DNA from 3 places in the Paenibacillus sp. PDC88 genome. Region 2 is predicted to be linked to each of the others. Evidence: riboswitches for the same ligand, from Rfam matches in the RefSeq annotation. Region 2 holds a riboswitch; each other region holds the start of a gene.

Region 1 (10,795 bases), on a different contig from region 2:
CCTAATAGAGAGTTAGACGCCAAATTTCCTTATCCTGACCTCTCTTTACAAGGTCATACGTTCGGCGTAATATAAATCCATGTGATTTTTAACAAACATTTAACCATAGACGCAAGGGAGGTCCGGTAGATGACAGAGTTGTTCTCACTTACTCGCTGTGAAATGGCACAATTGCTGCTGTCCATCGAGGGACAACATCATGAAACACCCCTAGCTATGCTGCAAAAAGCATGGAATAAACACCATCCGTCAGATGTGGAGAATGGCAATGCACTCCCCGCATTCCTATCCACATCCGTGCCGCCGATCTTAGAGAAGCTCATCAAGGGCAATCGTGCAGCAGGATTCTCATTGCAGGAAATCGCTTCGCTCGGTCAGCTCGTTGAATATTCGAATGTCTCTATTACATCCATGCAAAATTGGGTGAAACGAGACTTCAAAGAATATTTGTCCTCTCCGAAAATTGGTAAAAAGTATTCCATCAATCAAGCCTCGTTATTGTTTATTATTGATGACCTCAAATCCGTGCTTGATTTTGAGTCTATCCGTCATTTGTTCGAAGGCATATTTAACCAGCCGGAACGCGAGGATGATGATCTAATTAGTCCACTGCAATTGTACAGCACTTATGCGGAACTGTTTGAACAGCTGGAAGGTCAATATGAACGAACGATTCATACAGATAAGGCAGTGGAGGAAGAAATTCGCACTGCAGCAAGCCGGATGGCCGAACAATTTCCCCATTTGTCTGAGAAGCAGCATCTGGTCGTTCGAAATATTTTGTTCATCGCCACATTATCGATCCAAACGACGTATCTGTATTCTCTGTCCAAACGTTATTTGAATGCCACCTTATTTCTATAAGAAAGGATGACTCATCAATCCCCAAGGATACAAAAAAAGACAGTCCTCGTACAAAAGGCATAGCTCTGTACGCGACTGTCTGATTTTTTGGTAGCTGATTATGGGTTAGTTACCTTTCATTCCATCCGCCAATAATACTCGAGAGCAACATACACTCCTCATCCTCCAGCTCGGCAATAAAGATGAGGCTCTCTTGATCCTCTGGATCGGAACAGTAAATTTCACGGCGTCCATCCTCATGATGAACAATGATGAAATTGGAACCTGCCTTCGTCTCCAATTGATACTTCATCCCTACACCGGGCAATTCAGATTTGAGAAGTTCCATGGGAATAATCCCCTTTCTTAGCGTTAATTCTTATTATAGTTCATACACTCAAAGCCGTATTTTACTATCTGCGAACATGTATTGCAAGCCAAATGCATTATATTTTTTGTAAAAGTATAAATATGTCTAAAGTCGACATATCCCGAGGAGATTAGGGGCGAAACGTCATAAACCTCTGTTTGTCAAGAGCTGTTGCTATTGTTTATAATATAATAGAAATTAATTATTCTTGTAGTTCCTGTTCATGTGTTATGAATTTGAACTAAATGTGTAAATACTCTTAGGTCTACTAACTCTCATTCATTTAACCTCATGCACTATCTTACTGCCATTTACCACTTCTTCAGTAATAACATCATTCCTTACCAACTTCACAAACAGACATACCTACATTACAACTTCATACCTGCGAATTCACTTCACCAGAAGCAGCTACAGTTAACTCATACCGATTCCTGAGGAGGCTCTTCCATGAACAAAAAAGAAGTGGTGGCCATGTTGCTGGCCGGAGGACAAGGTAAACGTTTGAAGGGTCTGACCAAAACTTTAGCCAAGCCTGCGGTTTATTTTGGAGGAACCTATCGAATTATTGATTTCCCGCTTAGTAATTGTGCTAATTCCGGAATCGATACAGTTGGTGTACTTACTCAGTATGAGCCGCTGATCCTTCATTCCTATGTTGGTATTGGGAGTGATTGGGACCTAAACCGACGTAAAGGCGGAGTATTTGTCCTTCCTCCGCACGAACGCGAAGGAAGTAACAGCTGGTATCGGGGTACCGCGGATGCGATTTATCGCAATATCCATTTTGTTGATCAGTATGATCCTGAGCATGTTCTAATATTGTCAGGCGATCATATCTACAAAATGAACTACGATGCCATGCTGCAGTACCATAAAGAGCGGGATTCGGATTGCACAATCTCCGTTATTGACGTTCCACTATCCGAGGCAAGTCGATTTGGACTGCTAAATACGAACGATAATTACGAGATTTTCGAATTTGAAGAAAAACCAGCGATGCCGCGCAGCACCCTTGCTTCCATGGGTGTGTACCTATTCAAATGGTCTGTGCTGCGTCAGCATTTGCTCGAAAGCGAGCAAGACCCAAATTCCACCTATGATTTTGGTAAAGATATTATTCCTCTTCTGCTCCGTAATGAGAAAAGGCTGTTTGCATACCCATTTGACGGTTATTGGAAGGATGTCGGTACCGTTCAAAGCCTATGGGAGGCTAATATGGACCTCTTGGTTGACGATCCCCCATTAAATTTGAATGATCCGAATTGGCGGATATTTTCCCGTAATCCCAATGAGCCTGCATGTTACATCTCCAAGGATGCGCAAGTACGCAGCAGTATCGTGAATGAAGGTTGTGTTGTGCACGGTGATGTGAACAGGTCTGTATTATTTTATGGCGTTGAGGTTGGAGAGGGAAGCGAAATTACAGATTCGGTGATCATGCCTAAGGTGAAGATTGGGAAGAACGTCAAGATTCATAAAGCGATCGTGAGTGAAAATATGATCATCAGAGACGGTTCTATCATAGGTGGAGAGGATCAGGATGAAATATTGCTCGTTGATGAAGCTTACAGACCTCATACCTATGGTTTGAAATAATATGAACAGGGACGGTGGCCGTTATATGCAACAGCTCATGGGTGTAGTGAACTTGGATCATGAACTCGATTTAATGAACGAATTAACTTATTTTCGCTGCGGCGCAGCCGTTCCATTTGCAGGCAGGTATCGTTTGATCGATTTTGTCCTGTCCAATATGATGCACTCCGGAGTACATAACATCGCTTTGTTTGTTCGTCGTAAATATCGATCCCTGATGGATCATTTAGGGGAAGGCGCGCCATGGGATCTGGACCGCAAGCATGGAGGATTATTCATATTGCCGCCGGATTGGAATGATCCCACGGACAGATCAAAAGGAGACCTGCAGCATTTTCATAACAATCGTGATTTTTTCCTGAGAGGGTCTGGAACACATATTATTCATACCGGCAGCCAGCATCTCTACACAGCTGATTATAGAGAGATGTTTAATTATCATATGGAAACACAGGCTGACATCACCCTGCTGTATAAAAAAGCAGATGAAATTCTCCCAGAATATGAATCAAGCATCCGAATCGATGTGGATAACGGATGGGTCACGGAGATGCATGGGGAAGGTGGACATCCCAATATCTATTTAGGTGCATTTATTGTAGAGAAGCAGCTGTTCCTGAAATTAATAGATCATTGTATTGCTCATGGCCACAATCATTTCTTTCGAGATGGAATACAGAACAATCTGACCAATCTCAAAATCGCAGCTTATGCTTATGATGGATATCATGCCGTGATTAACTCTGTGGACAGCTATTACCGCAACAGTCTGGAGCTGCTTCAGCAGGAACAGTACAATCAGCTGTTTAAATATCATGAGGTGCATACCAAGATTAAGTATGAGCCGCCAACTCGTTATTTGGAACAGGCCGAAGTCAGTAATTCCTTAATTGCGAATGGATGCGTTATTGGGGGAACGGTGGAGAACAGTATCATTTTTAGGGGTGTTAAGATACATAGCGGGGCGCGAATACGTAACTCGATTATTATGCAGAAATGCGTAATTGAGGAGAATGCGGTGCTTGAGAACGTGATATTGGATAAGGATGTACACTTGTCTGCGGATCGCAGGTTGATCGGTGATGCCAAGAAGCCCTATGTCATTGCGAAGAGCAGCCAAATCTAAACGTAATGCTCCAAGCCCTTGCTGTGTCATATACATCAGAAGGTCCAGGAATCATTCCTGGACCTTCTTCATTTATTTTATATGCTTGTACTATTGTTTGAACGATAATATATCGGGTAATGTAATTATAATCCAGCTCTCTCAGCAGAGGCCGGGCTCAGTATTCTTTTGGCTCCGTAGTACTTGGAGCTCCAGTATCCTTTGTTAATCGGTGTAATGGCGATCCCTTTGGATGAGGTAGCGGACACAAATTGATTGTTGCCAAGGTAAATTCCCACATGTGAAACACCGGATCCGCTGGTATTAAAGAAGACAAGATCTCCCTTTACAAGCTCGGATTTCTTGATAGCCTGTCCTTTATGGAATTGCTGTTTGGAGCTGTGAGGCAGATTCACACCAAGCTGCTTATATACATAACGAGTAAATCCGGAGCAATCGAATCCGGATAGAGTGGAACCACCAAATTGGTAAGGTATGCCTACGGTATTGTTAACTGTTTTAGATAGAATAGATGCGGATGCTTCTGTAACTCCTGCGGAGAATAATAGAGCGAACCCTAGTGCCGCTGCTGTTAGTGTCTTTTTCAAAGTAAATAATACTCCTTCCAATGCCTGCGAGGTTAGCTAAGGATTCGGTTGAAGGTTCCCTATGATCACTTTAATATTGATCAATTCACCCATAAATGGTCGGGTCCCCCGCTTCTTGGTGCGAGAATTCGGCAGTTATCAGTCATACACCTAATGATTTCGACAACGAAAGTGACATTAATGATTACGAAATTGTTACTTTATCTACTTTTGGATTTTATCATTCACTGGTATATTTATCAACTCTCTTTTCCGAAGTTTGGCATAGTTTTTTCGTTGTTGTGTAAAATAAATCGTGAAGTGCTCGTTAAACCGAAGGTATAGGAACTTTGGAAGGTGTTCATTCGTTCATAAATTTCTGACAAACTTGTCATTAGTTTTTGTCGAATTTAGTAGATTGAGGAGTTAAGTATCATCCAAGAATAGAAAATCCCTCACTTCCAGGATTGAAGTGAGGGATTTTCATATGATGAGTATGATATTTCTATTCATCGTGCTGCTCGATTACAATGATATATTCGTTCGAGTGAACTTCCAGTGTATATTCCTTGTTCTCAAACAAATAAGTAAATAATACAGTAACGTACCCTTTTAACAAATCGGATGGCAGAAGTCCTTCGATATTCACACGAACGATATATTCAATCTCTGCATATTGTCCCGGCTCAAGAACCCCTATGATGAGTATCCCGTCTATCAAATCTTGTATTGAGAAGGGCTTTATGGTCCCATCCTGGAAGTGCAAGATTCCCCTCATAAGCGCTGTACCCGGTGGAATGAGACCTCGCAGCGATAGAGCTGCTGCAAGATTTCCCGTATTGCGAACCAAGATTCGTATGGTGACCTCATCACCCCGCTCAACCCGGACAGGCTGTGAAGTGAGCTCCGCCTGAATAACAGGTGCAAGAAATAATACCTGGACCTCTGTCTCCTCACGAAGCGAGACCGTTCTGCTATCGGTCAGTCGATACGTAAACTGGAGAGCTGCTTGATTGATCAGATTCATCTGCGTAAATCGGGAATAGGGGGTGAAGGATACAAGGGCTCGGTACGTAATGACCGTTCTGGATCCAGGAAACAAAGTACCCAGCCTTATGCCTAGCACAGGATTGGCATTGTGAACCTCGACCCCGTTGATTTGAACCGAATAATCTTCGAAGATAAGACCTTGTGGAAAATTCATATAGTAAACAGCCTCGATCGGGAGATCCCCTTCATTTAGTATCACAGCAGTAAACTGTACAGCGCCTCCATAGGTGACTTGACCAGGCATGACCGTTACGACCATGTTCACGACGGGTTCAACTGGGGAAAGAACGACTTCATTGGAACTGGTCTGTACAGGCACGCCGTCAGAGGTGTAAGCAACGAGTACTTCGCTCGATAAAGGACTACTAACGCTGAGCACACGAACTTGGTATGTCAGCTGTACAACCTCTCCAGGATTAATGACGGGAAGTATAAAGCCTTGAACAGGATCAAGACCCGGAGAGATGATACCGTTAAGTATCACACTCCCCGGAACAAAGCTCATTCCTGCAGAGAGCACTACGCTCAATCTCGCATTGAGCACGGGTACGGAGCCTGTATTTTGAATCGTTACAGTAAAAGTAATAACATCTCCAACAAAGGTTTGAAGCGTGTTGGCACGCTGAGATATGGTCAGCTGCGCATTGGCAATTGCAATCCGCACACCGTTAGAAGTGACGTATCTCGTGATGGTTCGACCATCCAAAGTTTGAAAAGTATACGCTGCACTTGCCACATTGAAGATCTCGTTAGAAGGCGGAAGGCTGGTGACAATGGCTTGAAAACTGATATTGGCTGCTGAGCTGCTGGCAACGATACCTATATTCAGAGGTGAAGAAATGTCTACACCCGGAAGAGGCTGCCCATTCCGAAGCACACTGTTAACAATAAATTGCAGACCTTCCGGGATCGCATCCTGCACAATAACCTCTGCATCGGCGTTCCCTGTGTTAGCAATGTTCAGCTCGTATGTGATGATGCTGCCTAATGCAGCTTGCGTAACGGAAGCTGATTTTTGAATCGTGATTACCGGGCCGGTTAGTGGAATGCTCACCAGGTTGGAATAAGCTACACCACCTGTTGCTCCTGATATAAAAGTAACCGACGTTTGGTTCTGAAGAAGGCGTTCCTGATTCGGATCCAGGCTCATATCAAGACAACCTGCACCTGGAATGTAACTGCGACAGAGGTACCTTCTTCGATCGTTCCTACATTGATGCCTGAATTTGGATTGGCTGAAGGTCTTGGTACACCGTCTACGGTAACACTGCCTGTGACAAAAATTGTGCCAATTGGTACAGGGTCAACCATGATGACATTGTTCACTTCTGTAATCCCGTTATTGGTAATAACGACAGTATATGTGATGACATCTCCCACGACAGCATCAATTGCAGGGGAGCTCTTCACTACAGTAACATCTGGCGATGATACCGGAATAACCAGCACATTAGAGCTGATGGTTCCATACAATACACGCCCATCTGGCGGTGAGTACGTATAATTGCCGGTCGCTTGATTGACTAACTGCTGAGGATTCGGCAGCGTATCAACAACAACTTGAAGGGTAACGGTAATGGATACGCTATTTCCAGGCTGTACCAGCCCGACTGGTATGCCGGTGCCCGGATTTGCTCCCGGTTGCGGAACTCCATTAATGAGTACGCTGTTCGGAATGAGCACGGTGCCTGTTGGCAAGTCATCAAACAAGACCATATCTGCTGGCAGATTGCCGTTATTCGTCAAGCTCAGGAAATACACAATTGTATCCCCAACGGTCGCGTTGGATGAGCTTGCCGTTTTGACGAGATTCAAGATCGGCTGATAGATTGCAGTAGATACCGTATTGGAATAAGAAGCTCCCGTAAAGGTTCCTGTTGTAAAGCTGATCGATGATTGGTTCTCAATAATATATGGCGCTGGGGGCAAAGCATTGATACTGACTGCAAAATTAACGGTTGCTGATGCTCCGGGTGCAAGTGTACCGATGCTGATCCCTCCGGCTGGATTTGCACTAGGCTGGGTAACGCCATTAATCGTAACACTGCCAGGAACGAAGCTGCTCTGGGACGGAAGAACATCAGATAGAACCGCGTTACTGACATTTGTAATCCCGTTATTGGTAATTACAACACTGTAAGTTATGGTATCGCCAACCACTGCTGTAGGCACCGAGACACTCTTGACTAATGAAACATTCGGCGAAGAGACCGGAATCTGCAGCAGATTGGAAGCAAAGGAGCCATTTAACGTACGGCCGTCAGGCAATGTATAAGTAAAGGTTGAATTCGCCTGGTTGGATAGCTGCTGGCTTACAGGCAGGCTGTCTACCGTTACAGAGAAGAGGACAGTAGCTGTTGTCGAGATGACCCCGAGGTCAATACCTGCAGCCGGATTTGCACCTGCTATAGGAGCTCCATTTACAATGACGCTGTTAGGGACCAGTGTTGTTCCGGCGGGAATGTTATCAGTAAGAATGACATTAGCTCCATAATTACCTTCATTCGAGTATACGATGCTGTAAACGACGGTATCTCCGACGGTTGCATTAGCCGTATTGGCGGACTTTACGGCCGTTAGGATCGGTTGGAATACTGGAGTCGTCACGGTATTCGAGAAGGTACTTCCTGAGAAGGTACCGGAAGTAAAGGTAACCGTTGTGCGGTTAGTAAGCTCGGCAGGTGTTGTCGGAGGCAGAGCGTTTACCTGTACCTGAAAAGTAACATTGACACTGGCACCCGGCGGAATGCTTCCAATGTTGATGCCGGTAGAAGGATTGGCAGCGGGAATAGATACTGCATCTACCGTTACACTTCCGGGAACAAAGGTTGCAAATGAAGGCAGCGGGTCACTCAGAATTACATTGTTTACCGCTGCGATGCCGTTATTCGTGACATTTACACTGTAAGTATTTACATCACCTACTGATAGCGCCGTCAGCGCAGAAATTTTTACTACCGCGACATCTGGAGCAGAGACGGTTATAACAGAGACATTGGAGGCGGTGTTGTCGCTTAAGGTTCTGCCGGAAGGAAGCGTGTAAGCATAAGCAATAAACGATTGATTTGACAGAATTTGCGGACTCGGCAAAGTATCAATGACGACCGAGAATATGATGGTTGTTGAAGTACCTGGAGCCACGACGCCCGCGGGAATACCTACTGCCGGATCGGCTCCTGGAGCCGGAAGGCCGTTAATTAATACACTGTTTACGACAAAGGACGTCCCAACTGGTATCGGATCCGTTAATGTGAATGATGCAGCATAGTTGCCTGAATTCGTGACACTAATGGTATAGGTGATCGTATCACCGACGGTCGCATTGATGGAGCTCCCTGACTTGACAGCGCTGAGAACAGGCTCATATACCGGAATAATCGGCGTGTTGGAATAGGTGGTCCCTGTAAAAGCGCCTGATGTATAGGTAACCGCCGCCTGATTTGTAATTTGAGGAGGACTAGGTACAGTGTCCACCCTTACGTTATAGGTTACTGTAGTGGAGGTTCCGGGTGTAATGGTACCCAGTTCAATCCCTCCCGCAGGAAAAGCAGAAGGGTCAGGCACCCCGTTAATGGTCACACTTCCCGGTATGAAGGTCGTGCCTGGCGTAGGATCTGAGAACAGGACGTTCGTGACCGGAGCAATCCCTTCATTAAGGGTAGTTACCGTAAAGGTGATAATATCTCCCACTGAAACATCGGCCAGTGAGCTCGATTTCGTCACTTCTACATCTGGAGCGGACACGGGGAAGCTGACGGTATTCGATACCGCAGTGCCCGTCAACGTCCGATTATCCGGAGGTGTAAAAGTAAAGACAGAGGATGCCTGATTGGTGATCAGCTGTGGTGACGGCAGGGAAGTAACCACGACGGCAAAAGAGACGGTTACGCTCTGTCCTGCAGCAATGGTACCAATACTGACCCCATCACTAATGACCACACCGGGAACCGGGCTGCCCTGAACAATAACACTGTTAGGCGAGAATGTGGTTCCTGCCGGAACGGTATCGCTCAGAACCAAATCGGCTGCCAGATTGCCTGCGTTGGTAATAACAACGGTATATACAATGGTATCACCCACTGTTGCGTTACTTGTACTTGCTGTTTTTTGCAGAGAAATTTGCGGCTGTATGACAGGAATGGTAGATGTATTGGAGTTCGAAGTACCTGAGAAGACGCCGGATGTAAAGCTTACGGTTGATTGGTTATTAATTTCTGAAGGCACTGCCATGGTCACATTCACCTCAAAAGTTACGGTCGCGTTGACTGCAGGAGCCAAGCTGCCGATTGGAATACCTGATTGCGGAGATGCAGATGGAAGAGGAGTTCCATTTACAGTCGCGCTCCCAGGAATGAAGGAAACTTGGGATGGAAGCCTATCGCTGAGTACGATGTTATTAATTGGTGCGCCTCCATTGTTTGTAACGACAATCGTATAAATAATGGAATCTCCCACAATAGCCGTTGTTCTGGAGGGAGTCTTACTAAGTGTCACATTTGGAGCCGAGACGTTAACCGTGACCGAATTGGAGGAAGCAGTACCGGTTAATGTTCTTCCGCTTCCTGTCTGGTAGAAGTAATTCACGTCAGCCTGATTGATCACCCGCTGGGATAACGGCAGATCATTGACGGTCGCAATGAAGGTGACTGTTGTCGTTCCGCCCGCAGGAATGCTGGTAATGTTGATCCCTGTTTCCGGGTCTGCGCCTGGAGTAGGCTGACCATCAATGACAACACTGTTAGCATCAAATACGACCTCTGGCGGAAGCTCATCGAAGAGTGTGGCAAAAGCCGGTGTGTTTCCTGTGTTAGAGAGTATAAAAGTATACGTTAAGGTTTGACCTACAGTGACGTTTGATCTGTTAGCAGACTTGGTTAGTGATACATTCGCATTATAGACAGGCAGGATAACAGTATTGGATACAGATGCCCCGGTGAATGTACCACTGGTAAAAGCGACACTTGCCTGATTCGCTACTATTCCTGATTCGTTGAGCGCAACAATTTGAAGCTGGAAGCTGACTACGACGGAGGACTGACCAGGTACAGACCCGATGGCCACTCCACCAGAAGGATTAGAAGCTTGAGACACCACACCGTTAACTCTTACTGAACCTGGTACAAAGACGGTTCCCTGCGGGATGGTATCCGAGATAATGATATTGCTGACAGGCTCTACGCCATTGTTGGAGGCAGTAAGGGTATAAGTAATGACATCACCGATTGCGGCTTCGGCTGCGTT
Region 2 (10,795 bases):
TGAATCGTGCTCGCTACGGAAACCGTCATTTTGTCCACGTAGTTTCCATTCTCATCCTTTTCGTTCCCACCGGATGCGCCTCCGTTAGAACAAGCTGTCATGACGAGCAGAACAAGCGACATGACGGTTACCAGTGCAGATTTCAACAATTTCTTCTGATTTGTTTTCATGTTATACCCCCATGTTTGATATAGAAGCTGAATGAAAAATATTAATGTATGATCAGGTCTTGATTGCCCCTGTTAGTACCCCTTTGGCAAAATGCTTCTGAAGCAGCGGGAAGAAGCACATAATCGGAACCATGGTCACAAAGACAGCGGCCATCTTCATTCCCGTAGAGAACGAGTTCTTTCCTACCGCCTCCACACTCGATGCATTCGACGCATTGGTCGAGGATTCCACGATAATGGCCCTCAGCACATTTTGCAACGGCAGCTGATCCTGTCTCCTCAGGAAGATCATGGCATCATACCAGCTGTTCCAATACGCTACACCATAGAACAAAGTAATCGTTGCTATGATCGGTGCAGCAAGGGGAAGTACAACCGAGAACAAAATTCTCCATTCACCGGCACCATCGAGCCTGGCTGATTCCATCAGTGATTCCGGCAGGCTATGAAAGTAATTCATCATCAGGATCATATTAAAGGCACTGAAGCTGCCTGCAAGAATGACGGACATTAATGTCCCTGTCAGATGCAGTGATTTCATGACAAGATAGAGAGGTACAATGCCCCCATTAAAAATCATCGTAAAAAGAACAAGGAAGAAGATCAGCTTCTTGCCCGGAAATTTATTGCGGCTAAGGCCATAAGCCATGCTTGTCGTTAAAAACAAACTGAGTGGCAGCCCAATCACAAGCAGCTTGGTTGTATTCCAATATCCGGTCAGGATACTCCCATCAGCAAAGAGCGCTGTATAAGAATCAAATGTGAACTCTTTAGGAAACATGAGCAGCGGATTCTCCGCATACTCCTTCGGCGTTGCGAACGAGATCATAATGACATTCCAAAAAGGAATTAAGATCAGCAGCGCCATCACACTCAGAACGAAAAGGATAAAATAATCGATAAACGTCATTTTATTGCTCAGGAACTTTGGTTTTTTTCTAGCTATCGTGCTCATCAGTTTATTCTCCTCTCCTATCGGAACAACCCGTCTCCGCCCAGCTTCTTGGCTACCCGGTCCGCTGCCAGCAAGAGGAACATGTTCACAAGTGAGCGGAACAGGCTGACTGCAGTCGAGAATGAAAAGTCCGTCGAGGACTGGAAGGTGATCCGATAAATATAGACATCAAGGACTTCGGACACATTCTGTGTCGCTGCATTCGCAAGGTTGAAGATTTGATCAAAACCGGAAGACATCAGCCCGCCGACATTCAAGATGAACATGACTGTAATCGTCGGAAGAATATTCGGCAGCGTAATCCGGAACATCTGCTGAAGTCTTGATGCACCATCAATCTGGGCTGACTCGTACTGATCCTGATCAATTCCTGATATGGCCGCAAGATAGATGATGGCTCCCCAGCCTGTTGATTTCCAAATATCTGTGAGCAGGAGCATCGGCACGAAGGTATCCTCTGATCCCAGGAAATTAATCGTTGGCAGGCCGACTAATGCAAGCGCACTGTTCACTAGTCCATCGTAGGCGAGGACATTGATGACAATACCTGAGACGATAATCCAGGATAGAAAGTGCGGGAACGTAAATACCGTCTGGAATATTTTTTTCGTTCTTCGCATCCGAAGCTCATTCAGCATCAGTGCCAGCAATATCGGAAACGGGAACTGGACGACCAGCTTCAAAATGTTGATATATAACGTTCGCCATACCGCATCAATAAAGGCAGGGTCTCTGAACACGTATTCAAAATTCTCGAAGCCGACCCAAGGACTTCCCCATATGCCCAGGTTCGCTTTATATTCCTTGAATGCGAGCGATAACCCGCCCATCGGCAGATAAGCAAACAGGATGAGCCAGATTAACCCTGGTATGAGCAGGGTATAAGTCATACGGTGTTTCCAGATCTCTGAGAACAGTCTTCGGCTTCTGGTTGGATCTGGCTTCACTTTTTTACCAGACCCAGACTCTAGAGCAGCTGGTTTCAATTTGCATCTCCTCACTCTTCATAGATCTAATCTTCTTAAGCTTCTTCACAAAGAAATTCAAAAGCAGTACCTAAATGCCTTTCCCAGAAAGACCAGTCATGAGCTCCCGGGCTCTCTACATACTTGAATTTATAAGTTGAATGATTCATATAAGCGGCAAATTCTCGATTCATGTCTACAAAAGGATCGTCACTCCCGCAGCAGCAAAGTATGGATGGGAGTTTCTTCCCTTCTTCAGCCCGCTCGCGGGCAAGCGCATACAAATCCTCTTGTGATTGAACCTCAAGATTTATACCGAATACACCTTGCATTTCCTTGATCATGTCAGAGGTCATGTCACTTCTATGCAGTCTCTGCTGGATATCCGTCACCCCTGAAAATGAAACGACTTTACGGTAACGTTCTGGATAAGTCAGCCCGCATTTGAGTGCTCCGTATCCTCCCATCGACAATCCTGCGACATAAGTCAGTTCGGGATCCTGGTTCATGTGGATGAGATTGGCACAAGTCCTGGGCAGCTCCTCCGTGATGTAATAAAAATAATCCAGCCCATGCGCCATATCGGTGTAGTAGCTTCTATTGGCCTCCGGCATGATAACTGTGCATCCATATTTCTGCGCATACGTCTCAATTGTGGTCATACGATGCCAAGTGCTCGCATTATCTCCTGCACCGTGCAGCAAATAAAGCGTGTACTTCGGTCGTTCCCCGTATTCTGTTGGAGAGATGACATGGATGCTTGTCGTCATACGGAGCGTCGGCGAACCTGTCTCTATTGCTATATAGGCCATAAAACCTCCTTTCTGATCCACTTTTTCGAATCGTTTCACCATACTATTATACGGTTATTCCTCTGTTTTACGTTAATACAGTCATTTGGAAGCGCTTGCTTCGAATCGTTTCGATTCCTATCATAATCTCTTCGCTTAAAGATTGTCAATGCAGTTTATACTGTTTTTTTACCAATCTCTAAAAAGCACAGCTGAAGATATTGACTTTCAAATGACCCTGTAATACCATATTTCACGAAATTCAGAGGACTGGAATCAATCTCCTAATCTCCCTCAAGCTGATTTATGAAATTGATTCCCTGTTCTAAACGTTTCGAAGCTATGACTTGTACTGAAACCAGTGTCAGAACACTGCTGGCGAATTAGGAATGGAGGAAACTATGATACGTACATTGAGCGGCTTTGAGAAGAAGATTAGATCACAAGACTTAAATGTCTTTTCGATTCGTGTGCTGCAGGATGGCGGGCTGGTTGGAGAATGGAACCGTGATCAAGACATGCGTCGTCAGCAACATTCTATCAGCAAATCATTTACATGCATGGCCGCTGGTCTTGCCATTGAGGAAGGAAAGCTCACACTGGATACAAAGCTCGGTGAATTTTTCAATTACAACACCACTTACCGCTCTCAGGATCCGCAGCTCCCTTCTCCTGATGAGCTCACCCTTTATGATTTGTTACGGATGTCTTCAGGGCATGACTCTCCACCGCTATGGCTGCCGGAGCGGCAGTCACTGACGGAGAAGGATTGGGCAAAATACTATTTATCCCTGCCGCTGAACCGCCCTCCCGGCAAACAGTTTACTTACAGCAGCGGCGATACCTTCATGATCTCGGCGTTGATTCAAGCAGCCGTCGGTGAGACGGTCCACCGTTATTTGAACTCCCGTTTGTTTGATCCTCTGGGTATACATCACGTGGAATGGGAAACCTCGCCTCTCGGAGTCACATTGGGATGCGCAGGTCTCGTGATCAGCACCGAAGAATTAAGCAGATTCGGCCAAATGCTGCTGGATGAGGGGGCTTATGAGGGCAAGCAGCTGGTGCCTGCAGAATGGATTCAATTTGTGACTCGCAAGCATATTGATTCTGTCGGTGAGGGAGACTGGTCGCTCGGCTATGGCTGTCAGTTTTGGATGTGTTCTCACGGAGCATATCGAGGGGATGGTGCACACGGCCAGCTGCTCGTTATCATACCGGACCGGAGAGCCGTGATTGCTGTTAACAGTGAGGAAGATCGTATACAGTCTATCCTTGACGCAGTGTGGGAAGATGTCCTGCCTATTTTAGAATAAAGCCGCCTGACTCATTCTTGAACCAACTCCCTGAACGCAGGAAAACTGCACCCCAGCTGTTAGCTTGCGGCTAACCATTGGAGCGCAGTTCCTGCACAGCAGCTACTATCTGCTGTATAAGCCTCAGTTTATTATTAGGTTTATAGAAGCAGGGCCGTCAGTGCGTTCAGATCATTCACAGTATAGTCCGGCGTATCCTTATCATCAGTGGAAGGCTGATAGCGGCCGTAACCCTGCATAATTCGAATCGTAATCATTCCAAGTGATTTGGCTGGGATAATATCATTATCAATACGATCGCCGATCATGATGGATTCCGAGGGCTCAGCTCCGGCTGTTTTCAATGCATATTGATATAAGCGCACATCTGGTTTAGACAAGCCTTGTTCGGCCGAACACGCGATAACATCCACATAAGAACGAAGTCCATATTTCTCCAGCCGCGCTTCCGTACCCGGACTTTGGTTAGCCACGATACCGATCCTATAGCGTTCACCCAGCTGCTCAAGAACAGACCGAGCTTCAGCGTAAGGCTCCTCAAGCTCCTTTTGAAACTTAAGCCTAGGCTTGATATACTCTCTGTCCTCCTCGGAAGGCACAAGCTCCGAAATCGCATACTGCATGGGAGAAGCTATGTAATTGGAATAGCTCTGAATAAATTTGCTGCGTACGTCCTCCATTGTAATGTTATACCCGAGTCCATTTGCTTCTCTCACAAATTGGCCGATAATGTGATCAACGGGAACCCATTCATTTACGAGTGTATCTCCTATATCAAAAAAGAGCCATTTCACATGATCAAACTTCCCCATAATGCCATTCTCTACCTTTCTATCTGTAAATATAGAAAAAGAGACCCATGCTTATATCACGAGTCTCACATGCTATGTTTCCTTTAACTCCAGTATATCAATCCTGTATCTAATTACGCAAACTGTATAGTAAGCACCTACACTAGCCATAAGCCGCAGCCTCCTGCTTCTATCGCTGTGTGCGTGCAGATCAATTAATTAACGGCAGCCCGTTCTCCATTTAACAGAAATCCTACTTCGCCCTTGATTGTAAAAATAACGTGGTCTGCGCCCATACCGCGGTATACTCCGCGAGGATGATTCAGCTGTGTAATAATGGTAATCGGCTTACGTGTCCAGGGTCTGCATATTTGCAAAAACCGGCAGGTCAGATTCAAGCTGTTCTCAAAAATAAAAATACGTCCTACCGCCGCATTAGGCAGCAGCCATTTACTTGTAAACGCCGTATCCATACGTATAATGTGCTCTACTCCAAGCCGTTTGACCTGCTTCTCTTCCTGTGCACTGTTCGTCAGAACAGCAAAAGAAAGCTTCTTGTACATTAATAATCGAATAAAATTTCTGGCCGCTTCATTTGGCGCCGTAACTAAAATAACTTCATCACTCATTACAATCATTTCCTCCCTGTAATAGAAAAAGACAACAAAAAAAGAACACCGACGATCAAAGGCATGCCCGGTGCTCTCCCACCTATATATCAGAACATGGCAAAACATGACCTGTGATATAGGCGCTACTCGGCTTGCTGCCTCTCCCTTTGTTACGCTTACGAGGTTAGCTGTCGGATTCGGACAAGAGAGATTGCCCTATTCACGGCAATAGCCATGAAATTCACCCCATGGATCGATGCATCCACATCTGGGTCCCCCGCTTTTTGGATCAACAAAAATTCAGCGCATAAATAAAACCACAGAGGATTAAACCTCTGTGGCTGATCGCTCACAAGATTTATCATTCCTCTCTCAAACGTTGGCACAGACGATACCTAGAGAATATTCACGTTAAGCTAAGTGAAGGAAAGAACCTTGCATCTCTTCCACATCTCTAGTTCAGCTCTGTACAGCTTACGAGGTTAGCTGTCGGATTCGGACGGTGAGAGTCGTCCTATCTGTTCCTGATGATTCCATATGACATTCCACATGAATCTTCGGTTCAGAATTCACCCCATGCATCGTGTATCATTCGGCTCTCACACCGAATCAAGCACGCTGCCTTACTCTGGTTCCCCCGCTCTCCGCCATATTAGGCAGAAATTAAGCGATCATAGCAATGAGAAACTATTTAAATAAACGGTTGTTCGTTTGCTCAAGATTTACGATATGAATCATACACCCGTTGAAAATCGATGTAAAGCTCCTTCAGCGGCTCATCTTGACGATTTAGCGTTGTTTTTGGATAGAATAAGAGTAAAACATTCATCAATATGCATGCAGCTTATCTGTTCTCAGTTTATCTCGTTATTTCGTTTAATTCTAATGCCTAAGTTTACCTTCGACAATCGTCCTCCTCAATTCTTAAGCTTTGTTTGACTTTCTCCATATATTGTTTAAAATTAAATTGTTATCAATATATATAAAGAGATTGATGAGGAACGGCAATACAAGCATCATTTATATTCCAAATTTATAGAAAGGATGGATGAAGGCATGTCGATTTATCAATACCAAGTGAATACACTTAAAGGCCAGAAGTTAAGTATGGAGGAGTACAAAGGAAAAGTACTCTTGATCGTAAATACAGCAAGCAAGTGCGGATTAACCCCTCAATACAAAGGACTGCAGGAGCTATATGACAAATTCAATGACCAGTCCTTTGAAATTCTCGGTTTCCCCAGCAACCAATTTGCCGAACAAGAACCAGGCTCAAATGATGAAATCGCGGAGTTCTGTCAAATGAACTATGGTGTGAGCTTCCCGATGTTTGAGAAGATTAAAGTCAACGGAGATGAGGCACATCCGCTATTCAAGCACTTGAAGGACAATGCACCAGGTATACTTGGCTCCAAAGCAATTAAGTGGAATTTCACCAAATTCCTTATCGATCAGAACGGAAATATTGTAAAAAGATACAGTCCACAAACGACACCGGACAAGATTGAATCGGATATCGCCAAGCTGTTAAAATGAGTATTCTGCATGTAATCCCCGTCGAAACCCACAATGGGAGCAAAAAAAAGAGCTTGAAGCAAATTGCTTCAAGCTCTTTCGTATGATGCGGTCGAGAGGACTCGAACCTCCACGGGTATACACCCACTACCCCCTCAAGATAGCGTGTCTGCCATTCCACCACGACCGCGCATCTTGTATAGCATTTTCTTGCCAACAAAATATATTATACACACTTATCAATCATAAGTAAAGTGATTATTTTAAAATATATTTTTTAATTTTTAGAGAAGGCTGTAAAGTTAAGTCAGTGTTAATATATATTACATTAAAAATAGGTATTTAACTGTTTATAGGATATTATTCCGTTTTATTATTGACATTATAAGGATGTTTATGTGAAAATACATATCAAACATAACGATATTCAAAGATAAATTGACATATACATAACATTCAAATTCACCCAAGATGGTTATCGCGTTTAACACAATAAGGGGGCGAATCTGGTGAACAGAGGAAATAAGCTTCTTGATTATGTAAAACTGCTTGATTCCTCACTTCAAGTCGGAGGATTCTCTCATTCCTTCGGACTTAAGTCATACATCGAGGAAGGTACGATCCAAACGACTACCGACCTGGAGACATTCATGCGATGTGAGCTGCATCCAAGTCTTGTGCAGTTGGAAGGCATGGCAATCAAGGCCATCTACACAGCAGTAGAGCAGAAGGATGAGTGGAGAATCGCCCTCATTGATAAGATGCTTCACGTCAAGCGAACCCCTGCTTACAAACGGGAATCCTCCAGAGCCATGGGAAAACGCCTCATCAAACTGTCTAAAGCGCTGCATCCATGGATGGACTTTGAGCATTTCGAAGCTCTTATCCATCGATATGATGCTGTCGGCTCACTCCCCGTCGTTCATGCCTGGATCAATACTCAGCTTGAGGTTACCGCCGACGATGCAGCTTCCGGTTATCTTCATGCTGCCAAGGATGTATGCCTGATTCACGCAAGACGACTATTAAAAATCGAAACCTGCGATCTCAACGCCTTGTCCAGCGTACTGGACAGTGACCTCGAAGAAGAATGGAACAGAGCCAGAAGCGCAAACCTCCAGCCCTTCCAGAGCTCAATTCTGTCAATGCAATCCCTCATACCGGGCTTTCCCTTCCACGAATCCGGTATTGAACATACAAGAGCTTAAGCCTAAGGCCCCTCCAGCTCACCTCTTCAGGGCCTCCCAAGCCCCTCCCTATCTAAAGCACGCCTGGCCCCCTCCTCTGCCAGCGTGCTTTTTTTCGTCATAATTCCACCTTACGCTGTCGCAAAAGAACGACGTATGTAAGTGATTAATGATTGTTAGATGACGCAAGAACGTATATAATATGATCAACCTTTTTTTTGGAAGAAACTCAATCTCAACACAACACCTCTGATCCATTAAAAATGTCAATATAAGTGTAGGGAGAGACTACTATTGTCCGAAGCCGAACCCTTTTTTATAAAGACCTCGTCCGAAGATTTCAAGTCAACCATTGTCATTATTGACGCTTACGGAACGATATGCTCGTACAACCATCCTCTGCCCGAGAAGATGTCCCGTTATGAATGTATTACCAGTACCAATTGGCTGGGTTCTAATTATTTCAATCTAATGGCGTCATTTCCAGGGGCGTGTCCACACAGCATGAATAACATTATCAATCAACTCAAAGAAGTACTAAACAACAACATGGCAGGCTATGTGTGCGAAGTCAGGATACTGCGGGACAACAGTTACATTTGGCTTCGTCTGGAGGCGTCTCTATATGAAACCTCCCTCCAATCTGACTTCAAAGGACTTATCGTTACTCACATTGATATCACACACCTGAAACACCTTGAACATCATCTCAAGGATGCCTCTTCCCAAATACGAACTCTTCGAGGAATGCTGCCGATCTGCGCTGTATGCAAGCGCATCAGAGATGAAGAAGATGAATGGAATACTGTGGAGAGCTTTGTCGAGAAGCATACACATGCCGAATTCACCCATGATATATGCCCTGAATGCATTCGCAAGCTGTACCCGCAATATGCAAGGATTCTAGATTACCCTTGAGCTAGTTAACACCAGCGTTCACATAGCTCATGAATCATCAAAAAAAAACACTCACCTAGAACGGACTCCTTCCGAATCAGGGCGAGTGTTTTTTGTAATACCGTATTTCTTAGTTTAAACCACCTAGACCGTGAGATAATGCTCAAATGCTGCCAGATCCAGATCCCCTGGCTTGCCATGCATCGCAATACTGCCCTTATCCATAACATAAATATAATCCGCAACACTGCGCACAAATTCCTCGCTTTGCTCTACCAGCAAGATGGCCGTATCCTTCTGATTCTTAATCTGAATGATAACATCGCGAATATCGTCTACAATCGACGGCTGAATTCCTTCTGTCGGCTCATCCAGTAACAGAAGCTTAGGCCTCGCGGCCAGCGCTCTTGCAAAGGCGAGCTGCTGCTGCTGCCCTCCACTTAGATCTCCACCTTGCCGCTTGTACATCGTAGGCAGCACCGGGAACATAGCAAGCACATCCTCAGGAAATACCTTGTTTCTCTTAGAGGCTGTTTCAAGACCCAGCATCAGGTTCTCTTTTACGGACAGTTGCGGAAAAATATCGCGGCCCTGCGGAACATATCCGATGCCTGCACGGGCTCTCTTCGCAGAATTCCACTCCGAGATATCCGTACCCTCCCAGCGTATTTCACCTTGGCTCGTCTTGAGAACACCCATAAGCGTACGAAGTAGAGTTGATTTACCGACTCCATTTCTGCCCATTAGGCACACGACCTGTCCTGGTTCGATATCCAGATGGACACGACGGAGCACCATACTCTCACCATATCCAGATTCAATATTTTTAAGTGACAGCATCCGGCTTCCTCCTTTTGCCCAAATAGACCTCGGCGACAACTGGATTCTGCTGAACCTCAAGCATGGTCCCTTCCGTCAGCAGCTTGCCCTCATGCATCACCGTAACCTTCTCTGCATATTGTCTGACAAACTCCATATCATGCTCAACAACGACAACAGAGCGTTTCTTGGCAATAATCTGAAGCAGCTCTCCCGTCTTCAGTGTTTCATCATCTGTCATCCCAGCTACCGGCTCATCAAGCAGAAGTACATGAGGCTCCTGCAGCAGCAGCATCCCGATCTCAAGCCACTGCTTCTCTCCATGAGACAGCGCCCCTGCCCTTACCAGGATTCGATCAGTTAGACCGATCTGTGTAAGAACTTCTTCCATCGCCTGACTTATCTCGCCTCCACGAAGACCTCGCAGCGAATGAAAAGCCCCTTTGTTCTGATCATCAGCAAGCTCCAGATTTTCCTTGACCGTTAGACCACCGAACACCGACGGCGCCTGAAATTTCCGTCCGATTCCAAGCCTTGCGATCTGATGCTCTTTTTTACGAGTCAAGTCGATTCCATCAGGAAGCAGCACTTTACCGGACACAGGCTTCGTTTTACCGCAAATGACATCAAGCATCGTAGTCTTCCCTGCCCCGTTAGGCCCGATCAGAAAGTGAAGCTCATTAGATCTGAGGTTAAGATTCATCCCGTTCACAGCGACGAAGCCTGAAAAAGACACCGTTATGTCCTGAACAGACAGAACCGTTTTTCCTTTAGGATG
Region 3 (10,795 bases), on a different contig from region 2:
CAAAAAATCGGCGAAATTCGGGGAATGCTGATTAACTTGAGCTTTTAAAATCTCATAGCTTATGACGTAACCAAAGACAAGTGATTTCGATCGCTTGTTTTTTTGTAGATAAGAGCAGGCGTTAAATAAGCCGATTGATTTTTTGGCTGAAGAAATGGAAAATGTTTTTTTGTAAATACTAAAATTAAAATGGCTGCGTGTCATGGTATAATGAAGATTAGAGGATTGAACTAAGGATATCCTTCTTTCGAGGTTTTGCTAAGATGGATGATCTTTTTGGTTCTACTCTTCTAAATGATATATAATATCTCATGCTGACTTTTGGTGTGTAACAAGTGAAGTTCTAGACCGCAGCAGCTTTTTTATAGGGGAGGAACTCATGTCATTTCGTGAAATTTTGGGGCAAGATACAGCAAAACAAATGCTGCAGGGCGGACTCCGCAAGAACGCGATCAGTCATGCTTATATATTCAGCGGTCCATCCGGCAGCGGACAACGTCAGATGGCAACAGCATTTGCCCAATCTATTTTTTGCACTCAAAATGCAGACGATGCATGCGGTGAATGTCTGGAGTGTCGGAAGGTGAAGCATGGGAATCATCCAGACCTCCATTATGTAGAGCCTGAAGGCGCAAGCCTCAAAATAGATCAGATTCGCGATTTGCAAAAAATCTTTGCCTATCGGTCTGAAAAAAATAATCCTAAGATTTATATTATTGATCAGGCGGATAAAATGACGGTGCAGGCTGCGAACAGCATGCTGAAGTTCCTGGAGGAGCCGCCGGTGCCGGCAGTAGGAATACTGATCACGAGCAACAAGGGAGCTATGCTTCCTACGATTTTATCTCGAACGCAGGAGATCCCCTTTAAGGCATTGAATCCAGAGCTGGTTCAAGAGATGCTGCAGAAGGAAGGATATGCTCCCGCGCTCGTCAGAACAGCTTCATTTTTAAGCGCCGGACTTGATTCTTGCAAGAATTTGCTTGACCAGAATTGGTTTGCAGAAATTAGAAATGTAGTGTTACAATTAGGGAAAGAATCTCTGTCCAGAGGCGATATTGCGCTGATTTCTGCCCAGCAGAAGCTGTTCAAGACAGGGCTTTCTGAACATCTTGAACTGATGTTTGAACTCTTTCACTTATGGTTCAAGGACATGCTTTATGTTATTTACGGTAAGCAGGAGAACGTTATTTTTATAGATCAACTCAATACACTCTCTACCATTGCTATGACTCGTACAACCGAACAATGGGTGTCCTATATGGACTTGGCTGCAGAATGCAGGAAGAAGCTTCGGTATAATGTGAATGGTCAGCTATGTGTAGAACAACTACTAATTGGACTAGCCTCTTGAGGTGGAGCGCGCAAGTATGAGGTGACTCGATCTCAGGGACGTTCATTCTATACCCTAGCACAGTCCTAACATGATACGCTTCTCGATTGCGGCCCTGTCTTCAGGCTTCGATAGAGGTTTATTGGCATACAAGGGGGTTAATTTTTTTGTATAATGTAGTCGGTGTCCGTTTTAAGAAAGCGGGCAAAATTTATTACTTTGATCCCCTCGATCTTCCTATTGAAAAAGATTCTAGCGTCATCGTAGAGACAGCGAGAGGGATTGAGTACGGCAAAGTCGTTATAGGAAAGAAAGTTGTTGGTGAATCTGACGTTGTATTACCTCTGAAGAAGGTAATTCGCATTGCAGGTGACTCGGACGCCAAAGTGGTGGAAGAGAACAAGCTTGCTGCAAAAGACGCATTTGGCACCTGTTTAAATAAAATCAAAGAGCACGGACTTAAGATGAAGCTTGTCGATGTGGAATTCACATTCGATCGAAATAAAATCATATTTTATTTTACGGCTGAAGGACGTGTCGATTTTAGAGAGTTAGTTAAAGATTTGGCCAGTATTTTTCGGACACGGATTGAGCTTCGCCAAATTGGCGTTCGTGATGAAGCGAAGATGCTGGGAGGGATCGGTCCATGCGGACGGATACTCTGCTGTTCATCTTGGCTGGGTGATTTCGAACCGGTATCCATTAAGATGGCCAAGGATCAGAGTCTGTCCCTGAATCCAACCAAAATATCCGGACTTTGCGGCAGACTTATGTGCTGCTTGAAATTTGAGCATGATAATTATGAGAGCGTCAAGGAAGAGCTGCCGGCTGTCGGTAAGCTTGTCGTAACCTCGTTAGGTGAAGGCAAGGTTGTTGGCATTCACGCAGGCAACCGCAAGGTACATGTTCAATTGTTTGAAATCAACAAGGTAAAAGAGCTTTCTATGGATGACGTCGTCATCAAGTAACCATTATGTTTGCTTTCGGGGTGGGATCTTGGAGAAAAAATCGATTTTTGCGCACATTCTTGAAATGGAAACACAAATGGGACAAATGCATAATGATCTTGGCGAGTTAAAAATGATTGTAAAGGAACTGCTCGAAGAGAATCAACGTTTGACGCTGGAAAATGAACAGTTGCGCAAGGTCCTAAAGCGGGAGTCCTCTTCGGAGACACCTGCACCAGCTCCCAAAAATCCTGTACAATTAGTGCCCGCAGCCGAGACTACCGAAGAGGTGGTTGGAGAGGGTTACGATAATTTGGCAAGATTGTATTACGAAGGTTTCCATATTTGTAACGTTTATTATGGGCATTTACGTACAGAGGGCGATTGTTTGTTCTGTCTGTCATTTTTGAATAAGTAACGAGCCGTAGGGATACCCTACGGCTTTTCTATTAACAATACAAACATGAATCATTTCATAATACCTTTAGTTGCTTCAATCAAGGGTATATCCATTAATATAAATCAGGCAGGTATCAAAATGAGCATAAACAAGATTAAGCTACAGCCATCTGAACGATTGGATGATCTGTTAACTCATGATTTGCGTATTATTCAAAGCGACGAGGTATTCAGCTTCTCAATGGACGCTGTGTTGCTGGCCAGATTTGCAGGCCTTCCCAAGCGGGGAAAGGTCCTGGATCTCTGTACAGGGAATGGGGTCATTCCACTCCTCGTGTCCACAAGAACAGAAGCATCGATCGAAGGAATTGAGATTCAGCCTAGAATTGCCGATATGGCCAGACGAAGTGTCATGCTGAATGAGCTCGGAGACCAGATCATGATTCGGGAAGGGGACCTGAGAGCACTCTCTGGCATTACAGGTTATGGAGTCTATGATGCCATTACTGTTAATCCACCCTATATGCCGTTAAACGGCAGTGATATTACACTGAATGAGCATCAGGCGATCGCCAGGCATGAGATCCATTGTACTTTGGAGGAGGTGCTGAAGGCTTGTATGCATTTAGTACGTACAGGCGGAAAAGTATCCATGGTACACAAACCCCAGAGAATCGGTGAGATCATCACCTTAATGCGTAAATATCGGTTGGAGCCGAAACGAATTCGCATGGTTCATCCACGAATCGATAAAGAAGCGAATATGGTGCTCATTGAGGCTTTAAGAGATGGCAAACCGGATGTCAGAATGCTGCCGCCGCTGATCGTGTATAACGAAAATGGGGAATACTGCAAAGAAATTATGGATATTTACTATCCGAGTACATGACTAGCGCTGGATTGGATAGAAGCAGGATCCATGAAACGTGGAACTGGAGAGGAGTTAGCAATGAGTATTCAAGTACAGAAGAGCTTTGAACAAAAAGAAGGGACAGGTACATTGTATCTTGTAGGTACGCCCATCGGTAATTTGGAAGATATCACATATCGGGCGGTAAACACCTTGAAGTCATGTGATATCATTGCCGCGGAAGACACAAGACAAACCCGTAAGCTATTAACTCATTATGAGATTAGCCCTGAGCTGTTGTTTAGTTATCATGAGCATAACAAGGAAGCCAGTGGACCTGAATTAATTCGATATATAATAGAAGGAAAAAATTTAGCCCTCGTCAGCGATGCTGGTATGCCAGCTATTTCTGACCCTGGTTCAAACCTGGTCCGTCTTGCCATTCATGCAGACATTCCCGTGGTGACGGTGCCAGGAGCGAATGCTGCTCTGTCCGGACTAATTGCGTCTGGTCTTGGAACCGAGAGATTTACCTTTGTCGGATTTCTTCCCCGTGAGAAAAAGGACATTACGGCTATTCTGAAAAGTTTTGGCGCATCGCAGGGCACCCTGCTGTTTTATGAGTCGCCGCATCGGGTACAAAAAACGTTGACCGTCATGCAGGAGTTATGGGGTAACCGAAGAGCAGTGCTCGCCAGAGAGCTGACCAAGCGTCACGAGGAATATGTGCGAGGGAATCTACAGGAGTGTATAGAGTGGCTTGAGGAGCATCCGCCCCTAGGAGAATATTGTTTGATTGTAGAGGGAAGAAGTCAGGACGAAGAGAAAGAGCTGCAGAACGAGTGGTGGCAGCATTTAAGTCTTACAGCGCATGTGGAGCACTATGAGAAGGAAGGCCTCTCTCGCAAGGATGCGATGAAGAGTACGGCTGCAGACCGCGAGCTATCCAAAAGGGATGTATATAATGCTTTATTAAAAGAGGGACAATAGACCTCATGCGGATTACAAAGAAAAAACACCTTCTTCGGCAGATTGGATCTGACGAGGAAGGTGTCTAAGGAGATATGAAAAAGGTTAGAAATAACAATTATATATTCTTAAGAAAAGCGAGCATCTATATTAAAGGAATCGTAATGATTACTGATTGAAAGTATGCTTTTCTCTATCCAAAATTGATTATAACCTATTTTACTTAATTTGTCACAGGTGCCGGAATTTCAGAAATACATTCGTGACAAACAATTTTACCTTTGAAGTAAGTTACGTTCTCAGCGTTGCCGCAGAAAATACAAGCAGGCTCATATTTCTTAAGCATGATGCGCTCACCGTCTACGTAGATTTCAAGAGCATCTTTTTCACCAATACCGAGTGTACGGCGCAGTTCGATAGGAATAACAACCCGGCCCAGTTCATCAACTTTTCTTACAATACCTGTAGATTTCATCATTTTATACTAACTCCTCTCGCCATCGCTTATTACTGTCATGATTCGACATTATTTTATCTTTTATGCTAATCATCATACCAACCATTCCCAAATCAGTCAACATTGAAAATGAAGAATTAAGTTAACATTGTATGAAGAAAGGGAATGAGTACTGGTATTAACGATGATTTTCTAGTATCTATCTATTATTATAACGCGTGTCGATTTGGAAATCAAAACTGCATCATCATTCGACAAACTTTGTCGTATAATGTCGAATATATGAAGTGATTTGTATGGAAAAAGTCGAAATCCGACTTTAGTTGCACACAATTGAATTTTGTTATAAGAAATTAGGTTGAAAAAGGAGCTGATTATCGATGGAACAAAAGCTTAGCGAAGAGAAAGTATTCAAAGACCCTGTTCATAACTATGTGCACGTTCAGGATCCGATCATATGGCAGCTTATCAATACCCCTGAATTTCAGCGTCTTCGCCGAATTCGACAATTGGGGACTACATATTTGACTTTTCATGGAGCAGAACACAGCCGTTTCTCTCATTCTTTAGGTGTGTATGAAATTACAAGGAAGATCATATCGCAGTTTGAACGGAATGAATATCCCGATTGGCCAAAAGAAGAGAAGCTTGTCGCTCTATGCGCAGCTCTGCTGCATGATGTTGGACATGGCCCATTTTCTCACTCCATTGAAGAGGCGTTTGATATGGATCATGAAGAATGGACCTGTAAAATCATACTGGGAGATACAGAAGTAGGGCGGATACTGGGTACCGTAGGTCCTGATTTTGCCCAAAAGGTCGCTTCGGTTATTGCCAAGACGTATGACAAGCCTATAGTTGTTAATCTGGTTTCTAGTCCGCTTGATGCCGATCGAATGGATTACTTACTGCGAGATGCCTATTATACCGGAGTGAATTATGGAACTATTGACCTTGACCGCATACTTCGAATGCTGCGTCCTTACCAGGGGAGAGTTGTCGTTAAAGATTCAGGAATGCATGCCGTAGAGGATTATTTAATGTCGAGATATCAGATGTATTGGCAGGTGTATTTTCACCCGGTCACTCGAAGCTCCGAAATTGTCCTGCGTCAAATCTTTAGAAGAGCCAAGGAACTTGTAGCAGAAGGGTACATATTTGACTTCATGCTCAGACCTCTCCTTCATCTGATTAAGGGGGATGTATCGGTCACAGACTATCTTCGTATCGATGAATCCACGATTCAGGCTGCCTTTAATGAATGGACATATGAGAAGGATCCGATTCTGAGTGAGCTTTGTACCCGGTTCCTGGACCGTAAGCTCTATAAGTATGTGGAAGTGGATTATATTGAGCAGAAGGATATAAAGCGGATTGAAGATGCATTTCTCAAGGCAGGCTTGAATCCAGCCTATGACCTTGAAATTGATTTTCCTACCGATCTGCCGTATGATGTGTTCCGACCTGATATTGCGGGGAGCAAGAGACAGATCATTATTCTAGACAAGCAGGAAAGACAAAGAGATATATCCGAAGTATCCGAGATTGTTCGCTCCATTAGCGGCATGCAAAAAGGGAATTATCATTTATACTTCCCACAGGAGAAGCTGATGAATGCACTGCCCAAGCTTCCACCGGAAATTGCCGGCATGTTTAAGTAATGTGAGACAAGATACAGCATTGAAAGGAGTAAGAATATATGATGTTATTCGACACACATACCCATTTGGATGCACCTGAGTTCGACGCTGACCGCGAGGAAGTGATTCAGCGCGCTGTCGAAAAGGGGGTTACCCGAATGATTAATATAGGATTTAATCGGGAAACGATTCCTACTACGATGAAACTTGCTGAAACCTATGATTTTATCTATGCGGCAGTAGGCTGGCACCCTGTCGATGCCATCACGATGAAGGATGGAGATTTAGAATGGATTGCATCATTATGTAAACATGAGAAGGTTGTTGCAATCGGTGAAATTGGCTTGGATTATCATTGGGATACTTCTCCCAAAGAGGTTCAGCATGAGGTGCTGCGCAAACAAATCGGACTGGCTAGAGAGATCGCTATGCCGATTGTGATTCATAACCGGGATGCGCATGAAGATATTATTCGAATTCTGCGTGAAGAGAAGGCGCATGAAGTGGGCGGAGTGATGCATTCCTTCTCAGGCAGCTGGGAAACTGCAAAAATGGCGCTGGATATGGGCTTTCATATCTCCTTCGGAGGGCCGATTACGTTCAAGAACGCGAAGCAGCCCAAAGAGGTGCTTGCAAAGGTACCGCTTGACCGGCTCTTGATCGAAACGGATGCTCCATACTTGACTCCACATCCATTCCGCGGCAAGAGAAATGAGTCAGCTCATGTGGCCTTGGTAGCAGAAATGGCAGCCGAGCTGAAGGGGATTTCTGTGGAGGAATTGGCAGAGATTACGACCGCAAATGCACTGGAACGATTTGACATTCGTTAAAAGACAGAGGAAAATAGGCGAAAAAGTGAGTAAAACGGAGCGATTAAACTTTTTGTAAGACTTTTTCGCTGATTATTACAAATTTTTAACCAATTATTTAGAAAAACATAGTTGAATACTGCTTTACAACATGTATCGAAACAGGATATCATCGTTTCAGTGAATTGTTGATTGTTGGTAAAGTCCATTTTACATTGAGTTGATTTACCACTTTGAATTCACTTCATGAGTCATTCTCGCTGAATCTTTTGTAATTTAACAAAGAACGGGGGAACCGATATAGTGGTCTGCTGCTAGTCAGAAGATGGAATTAAGAGAGTTGTCTCTCTTGCTCTGACCACTGTATTTGATTTCAACACTTGAGTCTTGGGGTGAACGTAAAGGACAGCTGCCATGAGCAGCCTGGATCTGAGCGGGGGCGACTCTTACGCCCGAACCCGACAGCTAACTCCGTAAGCGTATTGAAGAGGCAAAACTCGTGCATGATGTTTCCGATATTCTCATTTGAACTTATCGGAGCCACGAAAGAGTTCCTCTTAAACTCTTTTTTGGCTTCTTTGTTTTAGGAGAATAAAAGTTACATTGTCGTCATACTGTTGGTTAACAGGAGGTGACATCATGCTGCGAAGAGTGGCACATGATGCAGAATCGGACGGGAGTTTCTCCGGTTTTGTAGACAAATCGGTATAGTCGCGTCAAATACAATCATGCAATACTCTTGACGGCGGGACTATGAAGGAGGACGGAGGAAGTGGGAAATTTCCAACTAGAGGAGACCCATGAGTCACCATCATCCAGCAAGTCTTTCGCGTTGCGATGGAAGCATGAGAATCTGCGTCAGATCACACTAGTCGCAATCTTCTCAATCGCACTGTTAGTCATGATCTCACTCATTGTGTATGGTCAGGGAGGCAAAGAAATCTCAATTGTCGTGGACGGCAAGGTTCAAACCTTGGAAACACGTGAAGGAATGCTTAGTGAAGTGCTGGATGAGCATTCAATCGCAGTCAGTCCACATGACGAAGTATCGATGTCTTTGAGTGATGAGATTGAAGATGGGGATCGAGTAACAATTAACCGGGCCGTAGCGATTAACGTAACGGCAGACGGTGAGACAGAGCAAGTTTATACAACACAGGATACCGTTAAGGAAGCACTTGCTGCTCATAGCATCGAAGTATCAGAAGATGATAAAGTATATCCTGCTGCTGACACTGCGGTGAAGGCAGATCTTAATATTCGAGTAGTCCGGGTGACTAAGCAAACAGCGTCACAAGAAGCTTCGATTCCGTTCAAGGTGATCAAGACGGCTGACCCAAGCTTGTACAAGGGCGATAACCGGGTCATTCAGAGCGGTAAGGAAGGCGTGATCGTCCAGACGATCGAGAAGACCTTCCAGGATGGCGAATTGGTGTCCAAGAAAATGACGGGCAAGAAGGTTCAAACAAACCGTGTCGACAAGGTCATTGCCGTAGGAACGAAGAAGAAGCCTGAGCCAGTTCAGGAAACCGTGGTTGCCTCTGCAAGTGAAGCTGAAGCTGCAACTGCAACTGCTTCTAAAGCTTCTAATGCATCCTCTTCGAAATCGTCAGCAAATCTGGCTGATAAAGTGAAGAAGGTATCTGCTTCAAGTGACAGCGATTCTGTCACGAAGGACGGAGTTACATTCAAGGCCAAAAAAGTGCTAAGCAATGTATCTATGACGGCCTATTCCTCAGAACAAGAGGGCATTGGTACGAAGACGGCTTCCGGCACGCGTGTACAGGAAGGGCGTACCATTGCAGTTGACCCTGATGTGATCCCTCTCGGATGGTGGGTATACATTGAAGGCGTAGGATTCCGTCGTGCCGAAGATACAGGCGGCGCAATCAAAGGCAACAAAATTGATGTGTATTATGACAGCTTGGAGCAGGCACTCAATTTTGGTCGCAAAAAAGGTAAAACAGTATACGTTATCGGTCCGGTGAAGCCGGAACTGAATTAAAATATATTTTACAATGCGTCCCTGATGTTATAGTATTAACATCAAGATTAGGTGATGCTATATAAGGTGAACGAAAGTTTAGACAGCAAGTCTATCGTTTGCCTCTTACATGCAGAAGAGGAGTTTTTCCTCTTCTCTTTTTGTTTAGAAAGGAAGTCATGTGGTCATGATTAAAGAAATCATTGTCGTTGAAGGCAGGGATGATACCGTAGCCATCAAGCGTGCAGTGAATGCAGATACAATTGAAACCGGCGGTTCTGCTATAAACGCCCGTATACTTAAGAAAATTGAGCTTGCTCAGCAAAGAAGAGGTGTTATCGTCTTTACGGACCCTGATCATGCAGGCGAGCGAATTCGCAAAATAATATCGAACAAGATTCCCGGCGTGAAGCATGCCTTCATTAAGGAGCAGGATGCGACCCGCAAAGGTGATATTGGTGTGGAGAATGCATCTCCTGACTCTATCCGCGCAGCACTGTCCAAGGTGCATACAACCTATGATGGAGCTAAGCCGCTCATAGACTGGCAAGATCTGATTGAAGCCGGACTCATCGTCCATAAGGACGCCGCAAATCGGCGTATGATGCTGGGTAACATTCTGGGCATAGGATATTGTAATGGCAAGCAGCTGCATAAGCGGCTGACGATGTTTCAGATAAGTCGTGAGGAATTTGTACGAGCACTAGAGCAAATAGAACGTGAGGGATCATGAGAACGTGAAAAATATAGATGAGATTGCAACGCCAAGACGAACGAAAGAGATCATAGCGAAACACGGTTTTTCTTTCAAAAAAAGCCTGGGACAAAATTTTCTGATCGATCAAAATATACTCCATAAAATTGTGGATGCTGCTGATCTGGATGAACATAAAGGTGCACTTGAGATCGGACCGGGAATCGGTGCTCTAACAGAGAAGCTTGCACAGCGTGCAGGGACGGTAACTGCGGTCGAAATAGACCAACGCTTGATACCGATCCTCACCGAAGTGCTGGAACCTTACTCTAATATATATGTACATCATGGAGACGTTCTTAAAACAGATCTTCCTGAATTATTTGCAAAAAATTTTGCAGGCATGGATAAGGTCAGCGTCGTTGCTAATTTGCCTTACTATGTAACGACACCGATCTTGATGAGACTGCTGGAGGAGAAGCTCCCGCTCGACAGCATCGTTGTCATGATTCAGAAGGAAGTTGCAGAACGAATGGCTGCTTCTCCAGGAACAAAGGATTATGGGACGCTCAGCATCGCGGTGCAATATTACAGCGAGCCTGAATTGGTTTGTATCGTTCCTCATACGGTTTTTATCCCGCAGCCTAATGTTGAATCTGCCGTTATTAAGTTAAAGGTAAGAGAGAAGCCTCCGGTTGAAGTGAAGGATGAGA

The links. A riboswitch is a leader RNA that binds a small molecule or an ion and turns the genes downstream of it on or off. The one in region 2 is predicted to bind cyclic di-AMP.
Region 1: it holds a riboswitch for cyclic di-AMP, as region 2 does, so the genes downstream of both, BLW49_RS01110 (C40 family peptidase) here and BLW49_RS18100 (hypothetical protein) in region 2, are expected to answer to the same signal.
Region 3: it holds a riboswitch for cyclic di-AMP, as region 2 does, so the genes downstream of both, BLW49_RS25835 (ubiquitin-like domain-containing protein) here and BLW49_RS18100 (hypothetical protein) in region 2, are expected to answer to the same signal.

What each region holds. Positions count from the first base shown of each region.
Region 1 is NZ_FNNT01000001.1:266,473-277,267, reverse strand. It holds gene BLW49_RS01130 (DUF1836 domain-containing protein) at 130-864, shown strand; gene BLW49_RS01125 (cation:proton antiporter regulatory subunit) at 974-1,192, opposite strand; gene BLW49_RS01120 (glucose-1-phosphate adenylyltransferase) at 1,664-2,812, shown strand; gene glgD (glucose-1-phosphate adenylyltransferase subunit GlgD) at 2,838-3,938, shown strand; gene BLW49_RS01110 (C40 family peptidase) at 4,064-4,525, opposite strand; cyclic di-AMP (ydaO/yuaA leader) riboswitch at 4,532-4,669, opposite strand; gene BLW49_RS01105 (DUF11 domain-containing protein) at 5,010-6,704, opposite strand; gene BLW49_RS01100 (beta strand repeat-containing protein) at 6,701-10,795, opposite strand, start outside.
Region 2 is NZ_FNNT01000006.1:36,751-47,545, forward strand. It holds gene BLW49_RS18070 (extracellular solute-binding protein) at 1-170, opposite strand, end outside; gene BLW49_RS18075 (carbohydrate ABC transporter permease) at 223-1,125, opposite strand; gene BLW49_RS18080 (ABC transporter permease) at 1,143-2,111, opposite strand; gene BLW49_RS18085 (alpha/beta hydrolase) at 2,147-2,902, opposite strand; gene BLW49_RS18090 (serine hydrolase domain-containing protein) at 3,283-4,197, shown strand; gene BLW49_RS18095 (HAD family hydrolase) at 4,338-4,991, opposite strand; gene BLW49_RS18100 (hypothetical protein) at 5,204-5,617, opposite strand; cyclic di-AMP (ydaO/yuaA leader) riboswitch at 5,758-5,915, opposite strand; cyclic di-AMP (ydaO/yuaA leader) riboswitch at 6,056-6,279, opposite strand; gene BLW49_RS18105 (glutathione peroxidase) at 6,656-7,135, shown strand; tRNA gene BLW49_RS18110 (tRNA-Leu) at 7,222-7,304, opposite strand; gene BLW49_RS18115 (urease accessory protein UreF) at 7,624-8,322, shown strand; gene BLW49_RS18120 (nitrogen regulation protein NR(II)) at 8,596-9,219, shown strand; gene urtE (urea ABC transporter ATP-binding subunit UrtE) at 9,343-10,038, opposite strand; gene urtD (urea ABC transporter ATP-binding protein UrtD) at 10,025-10,795, opposite strand, start outside; gene urtC (urea ABC transporter permease subunit UrtC) at 10,788-10,795, opposite strand, start outside.
Region 3 is NZ_FNNT01000014.1:5,186-15,980, forward strand. It holds gene BLW49_RS25790 (YaaR family protein) at 1-48, shown strand, start outside; gene holB (DNA polymerase III subunit delta') at 380-1,354, shown strand; gene BLW49_RS25800 (PSP1 domain-containing protein) at 1,501-2,301, shown strand; gene yabA (DNA replication initiation control protein YabA) at 2,330-2,698, shown strand; gene BLW49_RS25810 (tRNA1(Val) (adenine(37)-N6)-methyltransferase) at 2,819-3,568, shown strand; gene rsmI (16S rRNA (cytidine(1402)-2'-O)-methyltransferase) at 3,629-4,519, shown strand; gene BLW49_RS25820 (AbrB/MazE/SpoVT family DNA-binding domain-containing protein) at 4,722-4,976, opposite strand; gene BLW49_RS25825 (HD domain-containing protein) at 5,336-6,616, shown strand; gene BLW49_RS25830 (TatD family hydrolase) at 6,655-7,425, shown strand; cyclic di-AMP (ydaO/yuaA leader) riboswitch at 7,653-7,899, shown strand; gene BLW49_RS25835 (ubiquitin-like domain-containing protein) at 8,177-9,409, shown strand; gene rnmV (ribonuclease M5) at 9,576-10,121, shown strand; gene rsmA (16S rRNA (adenine(1518)-N(6)/adenine(1519)-N(6))-dimethyltransferase RsmA) at 10,126-10,795, shown strand, end outside.